One region of the Streptomyces sp. NPDC046925 genome, then DNA from elsewhere that is predicted to be linked to it. Evidence: riboswitches for the same ligand, from Rfam matches in the RefSeq annotation. Region 1 holds a riboswitch; the other holds the start of a gene.
The links. A riboswitch is a leader RNA that binds a small molecule or an ion and turns the genes downstream of it on or off. The one in region 1 is predicted to bind S-adenosylmethionine.

Region 1 (4,332 bases):
CGAGGGGCCCGTACCCCTGTCGGGATACGGGCCCCTCGTCACTCGCTAAGTCGCTGGCCGATCGCGCCGAGATCAGACGGCGAGCTTGACCATGTCCGCCTGCGGACCCTTCTGGCCCTGCGAGATCTCGAACTCAACTCGCTGACCTTCTTCAAGGGTGCGGTAGCCGTCCATCTGGATCGCGCTGTAGTGGACGAATACATCCGCACCACCGTCGACCGCGATGAAGCCGTACCCCTTCTCCGCGTTGAACCACTTGACGGTGCCCTGAGCCATGCCTAACTCCCCTATTACTGGCCCTTGCACGGACCCGCACTTCGCGGACCCGGGTCAGACCTCACCCCCCCAATGGGTTGTGGAGGCGTGCGCCGGAACGCGTCGACCGCGGCTGAATGTATCTGTCCAACTGCCCTCTGCAACAGGTCAATCAGACGAGAATTCTGGGCACGCCTGATCGGAAATATGCGGAGGATTTACCGGAGTTCAGGGCAAGTCGGGCCGGACAAATGCCGCGAGAGGGGCAAATGGGCAGTGCACATTGGCTACTTCTGGTCGGCCTCGGGGCGACTTCGTATATGCGCTCGGCACAAACGGGGAAGCTTGCTTCCCAACTGTACCGCGCTCAACCACATGGAATTGCCCCCTCCACTTCTCTCGCGGAGGGGGCAAAGCCGATTACGCAGGGTATTTCTTTAAAGAATCAACCACCGGCGACGGCGGGAATGATCGAGATACCCGCGCCGTCCGGCGTGGCGGTCTCCAGACCCTGCTCGAAGCGGACGTCGTCGTCGTTCACGTAGACGTTCACGAAGCGCCGCAGCTTGCCCTGGTCGTCCAGGACGCGAGCGGCGATACCGGCGTGGTTCTTCTCCAGGTCGGCGATGACCTCGGAGAGGTTCGCCCCCTCGGCGGCGACCTCGGACTGACCGCCGGTGTAGGTGCGGAGAATGGTGGGGATACGAACGTTCACGCTCATGGGGATCACCTCGGTAGTTCGGGGGCGTGGGGCGCCCCGTCAGGGGCGCGGGGAACTGCGCGACCAGCCACGACGGTCCGCAGCCGGAAACAAGGCTCAGGCCCTACGGCGGTTAACCGGCAAGACCCGCGGCGCGAAACGCGTCAAGGTTGGGCTTGATCGTCGCGGTCGCCTGAGAGGTCTCGGCGACAGCGTCAAGCGTCTTGAGCCCGTCACCGGTGTTCAGGACCACCGTGGTGAGCGTGGGGTCGATGAGACCGGCGTCGATCAGCTTCTTGGTGACGCCCACCGTCACACCCCCGGCGGTCTCCGCGAAGATCCCCTCACTCCGAGCGAGCAGCTCGATCGCGTCGACGACCTGCTCGTCGTTCACGTCCTCCACCGCACCGCCCGTACGGCGCGCGATGTCCAGGACGTACGGCCCGTCGGCGGGGTTGCCGATGGCGAGGGACTTGGCGATGGTGTCCGGCTTCTGCGGGCGCACGACGTCGTGCCCGGCCTTGAAGGCGGTGGACACCGGCGAGCAGCCCTCGGCCTGGGCGCCGAAGATCTTGTAGGGCTTGTCCTCGACGAGCCCCAGCTTGATGAGCTCCTTGAGACCCTTGTCGATCTTCGTGAGCTGAGAGCCCGACGCGATCGGGATGACCAGCTGGTCGGGAAGGACCCACCCCAGCTGCTCGCAGATCTCGTACGCGAGGGTCTTGGAGCCCTCTCCGTAGTACGGCCGCAGGTTCACGTTCACGAAGCCCCAGCCCTCGCCCAGCGGGTCGCCGATGAGCTCGGAGCAGAAGCGGTTCACGTCGTCGTAGTTGCCCTCGATGCCGACGAGCTCGCCGCCGTACACCGCGGCCATGACGACCTTGCCCTGCTCCAGGTCGTGCGGGATGAACACGCAGGAGCGGAAGCCGGCGCGGGCCGCGGCGGCGCCGACGGCGCCCGCGAGGTTGCCGGTGGAGGAGCAGGAGAGCGTGGTGAAGCCGAAGGCGCGGGCCGCCTCGATGGCCTGCGCCACGACGCGGTCCTTGAAGGAGTGCGTCGGGTTGCCCGAGTCGTCCTTGACGAACAGCTTGCCCTGCTCGACGCCGAGCTCGCGGGCGAGGTTGTCGGCCTTGACGAGCTTGGTCCAACCAGGGTTGAGGTTGGGCTTCTCGGCGACGTCCGCCGGGACGGGCAGGAGAGGGGCGTAGCGCCAGATGTTGTCCGGGCCGGACTCGATCTGCTTGCGGAGCGCCTCGGGGTCACCGGTCGGCAGGTCGTACGCGACTTCGAGCGGGCCGAAACAGGCCTGGCAGGCGAAGATCGGGCCGAGGGCGTAGAGCTCACCGCACTCGCGGCAGGAGAGGCCGGACGCGGGGCCGAGGTCCACAGAACCCGTGGACGTCGTGGTGGAGGTGGTGGTGTCGTTCGTTGCGACAGTCTGCGCAGCCATGGAGGCGAGGCCCTTTCTCCTCATCTTCCTCGCGACGCATCTCGCCGCGAGACGGAATTGGCACCTTCCCCACCGAGACCTCGCGTGCGCGGTCGGCGGGATGGTTGCCGGGGCTTCAACGGGCCGTATCCCTCTGCCCCTCTGGATGAGCGGTATGGCGCCGGGCTTCAGGGGCCCGGGGCATTTGTCGCGCGATGACCCCGGCATGCGATGGTCATCGGCGTTGTTCAAGACTGTAACCGACGGCCTGGACCCTTGAGATAGTCGTCCGAACCGCGAGATGGATCACATGTAGGTCACACACAGGAGGAGCCACCCGTGCTGGAAGAGGCCGAGCGCTGGCTGACCAGGCGTTCCTGGTCCGTCGCAGACCGCCCGCTCAGCGCGCTCGTCGCCGCCAAACGGGCGTCGGGAGCCTCGGTGAGTGTCGTCCTGCCCGCGCTCGACGAGGAGGAGACGGTCGGCGAGATCGTCGCCGAGATCCGCCGCGAGCTGATCGAGAAGACCCCCCTCGTCGACGAACTCGTGGTCGTGGATTCCGGCTCCCGCGACCGTACGGCCGAGGTCGCCGGGGCGGCGGGCGCGCGGGTCGTGCACCGGGACGAGATCCTGCCGCGCATCCCGGCCGTGCCCGGCAAGGGCGAGGTCCTGTGGCGCTCGCTCCTGGTGACCGGCGGCGACATCGTCGCGTTCGTCGACGCGGACCTGCGGGAGTTCTCGGCGGACTTCGTGACGGGGATCGTGGGCCCGCTCCTGACCGAGCCCGACGTGGACTTCGTGAAGGCGATGTACGACCGCCCGCTGGCCGGGACCGACGACCAGGGCGGCCGGGTCACCGAGCTGATGGCGCGCCCGCTGCTCAACATGCACTGGCCCCAACTCGCCGGATTCGTGCAGCCGCTGGGCGGGGAGTACGCGGCGCGCAGATCCCTCCTGGAGCGGCTGCCGTTCCCCGTCGGATACGGCGTGGAGCTCGGGCTGCTCGTCGACGCGCTGCACACCGTGGGCCTGGACGCGCTCGCGCAGGTCGACGTCGGGGTGCGCAAGCACCGCCACCAGGACGGGCAGGCGCTCGGCCGGATGGCCGCGGCGATCTACCGGACGGCACAGCTGCGCCTGGCGCGCGGCCATCTCGTACGCCCCGAGCTCATACAGTTCGAACGGGGCGAGCAGGGGTTCGAACCGCGGACCCATTCGGTCGACACGGAGGAGCGTCCGCCGATGTCCGGGGTCGCGGAGTACACGGCCCGCCGCGTGGCGTAACCGCTCTTCGCCGGGCATTTTGTCTACATTCCCCACTTATGCGGCAAAGACATGCAAGGGGAAGCGCGCGACGTATCGGTGGCATGACCGTGGCCACGGTCGGCCTCATGGCGGGACTACTGCTCGGCGGAGCGGCCGTGCCCGCGCTCGCGACAGCGGCGACCACGACAGCCGGGACCGCGGCATCCGCGGAGGTGCGTCACGGCGCGACACTGCGAGCGGACGAGCAGCAGACCGTGCGGGGAGAGCTGGCCAAGGCCGGCAGCGACTCGGACACGATGCTGTACGCGGGCCTCGCGATCTCCCTGTGCGTCCTGGGCGCGCTCGCGGTGGCGGCGGCACGGAGCAGACGGAACTAGCCGTACGTTTGAGCCCTTCCCGGAAGGGCTAGGTTGCGCACATGGTCTCCGAGCACGCCGCAGCGCAGGTCCTCGTCGCGTCCAACCGCGGCCCCGTCTCGTACGCCCTGGAGGAGAACGGGGAGCTGACGGCCAAGCGGGGCGGCGGCGGACTCGTCTCCGGGCTCAGCGCGATCGGCGACTCCGAGGCCGCCCTGTGGGTGTGCGCGGCCCTGGGCGACGGCGACCGCGAGGCCGTGCGGCGCGGGGTCGGCGAGCCCGGCGTACGGATGCTCGACATCGATGAGCGGGTGCACGCCGACGCG
Region 2 (4,332 bases), on a different contig from region 1:
ATCAAGCGGCTGCCGCACGGTGAGTTCATCGAGGTCCACGAGCCGCTCAATCAGGAGCAGCTGCACACGCTCACCGCGCACGAGCAGTACGCGCCGGTCGAGATCGGCCCCGCGGTCGACGAGAACGGCGTCGAGCGCAAGGTGTCGGGCTCGCAGAAGCTGAGGGCCAAGCTCTCCAAGGGCTACTACGGGGAGGACAACCAGATCCCCAAGCCCACCACCGAGGAGTACAAGGAGATCACGAGCGGCCACGGCCACCACTGATCGAATGACACTCTGACCACAAGGTCGCCACGGCGAGAGCCCCGTCCCATGCATCCAGTGCATGGACGGGGCTCTTTGCCGTCCTGCGGGCTGGATAAGGTGTTCCTGTCCTATGGCTGAACGAACCCAGGAGCGGCAGATGAGCGCTGTGACCCCCGCAGGAGGCAACACCGCGGCGGCCCGTTCCTGGCCCGGTGTACTGAACGGGCTGCTCGAAGGGCGCGACCAGAGCGCCGCCGACACGGCCTGGGCGATGGACCGCATCATGCGGGGCGAGGCGACCGACGCGCAGATCGCGGGCTTCATGGTCGCGCTGCGGGCCAAGGGCGAGACCGTGGAGGAGATCTCCGGCCTCGTCCAGACGATGTACGAGCACGCCAACGTCATCGAGGTGCCGGGGCAGACCGTCGACATCGTCGGCACCGGCGGCGACGGCGCCAAGACCGTCAACATCTCCACGATGTCCGCGATCGTGGCCGCCGGCGCGGGCGCGAAGGTCGTCAAGCACGGCAACCGCGCCGCCTCCAGCGCGTCGGGCGCCTCCGACGTCCTGGAGAAGCTCGGGGTCAATCTGGAGCTGCCCCTGAAGCGGGTCGTCGAGGTGGCCGACGAAGCCGGGATCACCTTCTGCTTCGCCGTGAAGTTCCACCCGGCGCTGCGGCACGCCGGCGCGGCACGCAGCCAGCTGGGCATCAGGACCGTCTTCAACGCCCTGGGGCCGCTCACCAACCCGGCCAGGGTGCGGGCCCAGGCGGTCGGTGTCGCCGACGCGCGGATGGCGCCGATCGTGGCCGGGGTCTTCGCCGAGCGCGGGCACTCCTCCCTCGTCTTCCGCGGCGACGACGGGCTCGACGAGCTGACGACCACGTCGACCTCGCGGGTCTGGGTCGTACGGGACGGCGCCGTGCGCGAGGAGGCCTTCGACCCGCGGGACGTCGGCATCGACCTCGTCCCCGTGGAGGCCCTGCGGGGCGCCGACGCCTCGTACAACGCCGAGGTGGCGCTGCGGCTCCTGGACGGCGAGAGCGGTCCCGTGCGGGACGCCGTGCTGCTCAACACGGCGGCGGCCCTGGTGGCCCGCACGCCGGGCGAGGGCACCCTCGTGGAGCAGATCGGCGCCGGTATCGCGAAGGCGGCCGAGTCGATCGACTCCGGGGCCGCCAAGCAGGCCCTCGAGCGGTGGGTGGCGGCCAGCAACAGGTGAGTGTGGCGCACACCGCAGTCCGGATGCCGGACTGCGGTGTGCACCGGGAAGATCGTGTGGCAAGATGCTGCACAGGTCATGAGTGACAGCGATTAAGCCCCGGCTCGCTGTCCGGCAACCCTCCGTCCGTGGCGGGGTGCCCCGGGTGAAGACCAGGCCGTACGCAGCAAGGCGTATGGCAAGCGCGGACCCCTGCGAACACCCTGGGGTCCTGGTCCTCAAGGGAGCAGTCTCGTGAGCAAGCGAATGCGATAGGGCTTTCCGGCCCCTCTTCCGCACCCCCTTTTTCTCTTCGTCACTGCAGCGCCCTCTGTGCGTCCCTGCAGTGAACTCGCCTGCCTTCCCACGGGAGTTCGCCATGTCTGCCACCACCGCTGTCGCCGCCGATCAGACCGTCTGTGCCGCCCCGCTGCCCGTCCTCGGCCGTGACGTCACCGTGCCGCTCGTGACCGGCGGCGAGGTGACCTACGCGGCGCTCGACTACGCGGCGAGCGCCCCGGCACTGCAGCGCGTGTGGGACGACGTGGCCGCGTACGCGCCGTACTACGGAAGCGTGCACCGCGGTGCCGGGTACCTCTCGCAGCTCTCCACCGACCTCTTCGAGAACAGCCGGGTCACCGTCGCCGAGTTCCTCGGCTGCCGCGAGAACGACCAGGTCGTCTTCACGCGTTCGACCACCGACTCGCTCAACCTGCTGGCCGCCGCCCTGCCCGCCGACTGCCAGGTCTTCGTCTTCGAGACCGAGCACCACGCCTCGCTCCTGCCCTGGCGCGACGCCCGCGTGACGTACCTGAACGCGCCGCGCACCGCCGAGCAGGCCGTCGAGACCCTGGAGCGCGCCCTCGCCGACCGCGACCCCTACGGGCCCGCCCTGGTCTGCGTCACCGGCGCGTCGAACGTCACCGGTGAGCTGTGGCCGGTCAGGGAGCTGGCCACCGCCGCCCACGCGCACGGCGCCCGCATCGTCCTGGACGCCGCGCAGCTCGCGCCGCACCACCCCGTCTCCATCAGCGAGCTCGACGTCGACTGGGTCGCCTTCTCCGGCCACAAGCTGTACGCGCCCTTCGGCTCCGGCGTCCTCGCGGGCCGCTCCGACTGGCTCCAGGCGGCCGAGCCCTACCTCGCGGGCGGCGGCGCCTCGCGCAAGGTCGCGCGGCGCCCCAAGGAAGCAGGCGGCGGCGTGGACGTCGAGTGGCACGACACCGCCGCGCGGCACGAGGCCGGTTCGCCGAACGTCATCGGCGTGTACTCGATCGCCTCCGCGTGCAAGGCGCTGACCGAGGCCGGCTTCGACGAGCTCGTCGCCCGCGAGCGCCACCTCATCGCCAAGGTGCAGGACGGCCTCGCCGAGGTGCCCGCGGTGAAGGTACTCTCGCTCTTCGGCGACGACGCCCCGCGCGTCGGCGTCATCTCCTTCGTCGTCGACGGCTGGAACAGCTCGCACTTCGCCGCCGCGCTCTCCGCCGAGTACGGCATCGGCGTCCGCGACGGCCTGTTCTGCGCCCACCCGCTGGTGCGCACCCTGCTCGGCAGCGACCCGCAGACCCAGGGCGAGTGCGGTGCCCCCGAGGCCGCGCCCGGCGAGAAGTCCCTGAACGCGATCCGGGTCAGCTTCGGCGCGGGCACCCCCGACGAGCACGTGGAGCGCTTCGTGCGCGCCGTCAAGGAGCTGGTGGCGGACGGCGCGCGCTGGAACTACCGCACCGAGGACGGGCGCTGCGTGCCGGACACCAACGCCGCCTGAGCCTTCGTCCTGCCCTCCCGTCCTTTCAGGCGTGACCCCAGCACGATCATCCGCAGGGCACGCTCGGTCGCGTCGGTGAGGAACTCGCCGCCCCGCCCCAGCGCCTCGGTCAGCGAGACCGGCGCGGGCAGGATCGAGCTGTAGGCGTCCACGCCCACCGCCCGTACGTGGTGGGCGCCCTGGCCGATCGTGCCCGCGAGGACCAGGACGGGACGGCCGAACCGCTTGGCGCGCCGGGCGACTTCGGCGGGGACCTTGCCGCGCGGCGTCTGGTGGTCGAGGGCCCCCTCGGCGGTGATGACCAGGTCGGCGCGGGCCAGCCTCGCGTCCAGGTCCAGATGGTCGAGCAGGACGTCGAAGCGGGGCAGGAGCCGGGCGCCGAGGGCCGCGAGACCGGCTCCCAGGCCTCCGGAGGCGCCTGTTCCGGGGCCGAGGGCGAGGTCCGTCGTGGCGTGCAGGTCGCGGGTCAGGACGTGCGCCCAGCGGTCGAGTGCCGCCGCGAGCTGTTCGACCTGCGCGGGAGTGGCGCCCTTCTGCGGGCCGAAGACGCGGGCCACGCCGCGCTCGCCGGTCAGGACGTTGAAGGGGTTGCAGGCGACGCGGATCTCGGTGTCCTTCAGACGGGGGTCGAGCCCCGAGCCGTCGATGCGGCTCAGGCGGGTCAGCTCCCGGCCGCCGCGCGGGAGTTCCCAGCCGTCCGCGTCCAGGAGCCGGGCGCCCAGCGCCTGGAGTGCCCCCGCGCCGCCGTCCGACGTGCCGGAGTCGCCGCAGCCCACCAGGATGCGGCGGGCGCCCGCGTCCAGCGCGGCGCCGATCAGCTCGCCGACGCCGTACGTCGTGGTGGCACCGGGGTCGCGCAGATCGCGCGGGACCAGCGAGAGCCCGGCGACCGCGGCCATCTCGACGACCGCCGTGCCGTCCGGCAGGAGCGCGAAGTGCGTGCCGATCCGCTGGCCCACGGGACCGGTGGCGGGCAGCGCGACCAGGCGCCCTCCGCCGGTGGCTGCCAGGGCGCGGGCGGTGCCTTCGCCGCCGTCCACCAGGGGGATCAGATCGGTCTCGGCGTGCGGGACGACACGGCGTACTCCTTCGGCGATCGACTCGGCCGCGGACGGCGCGG

Region 2: another riboswitch for S-adenosylmethionine. It lies ahead of ABZ906_RS15255 (aminotransferase class V-fold PLP-dependent enzyme); the one in region 1 lies ahead of thrC (threonine synthase).

What each region holds. Positions count from the first base shown of each region.
Region 1 covers NZ_JBEYWZ010000007.1:339,149-343,480, forward strand. Annotated here, with positions in the region: gene ABZ906_RS28440 (cold-shock protein) at 73-276, opposite strand; gene ABZ906_RS28445 (MoaD/ThiS family protein) at 701-976, opposite strand; gene thrC (threonine synthase) at 1,089-2,405, opposite strand; SAM riboswitch class I at 2,423-2,557, opposite strand; gene ABZ906_RS28455 (glucosyl-3-phosphoglycerate synthase) at 2,724-3,668, shown strand; gene ABZ906_RS28460 (hypothetical protein) at 3,752-4,027, shown strand; gene ABZ906_RS28465 (trehalose-6-phosphate synthase) at 4,069-4,332, shown strand, end outside.
Region 2 covers NZ_JBEYWZ010000003.1:443,526-447,857, reverse strand. Annotated here, with positions in the region: gene ABZ906_RS15265 (cytochrome bc complex cytochrome b subunit) at 1-264, shown strand, start outside; gene trpD (anthranilate phosphoribosyltransferase) at 404-1,468, shown strand; SAM riboswitch class IV at 1,543-1,659, shown strand; gene ABZ906_RS15255 (aminotransferase class V-fold PLP-dependent enzyme) at 1,827-3,212, shown strand; gene ABZ906_RS15250 (glycerate kinase) at 3,164-4,332, opposite strand, start outside.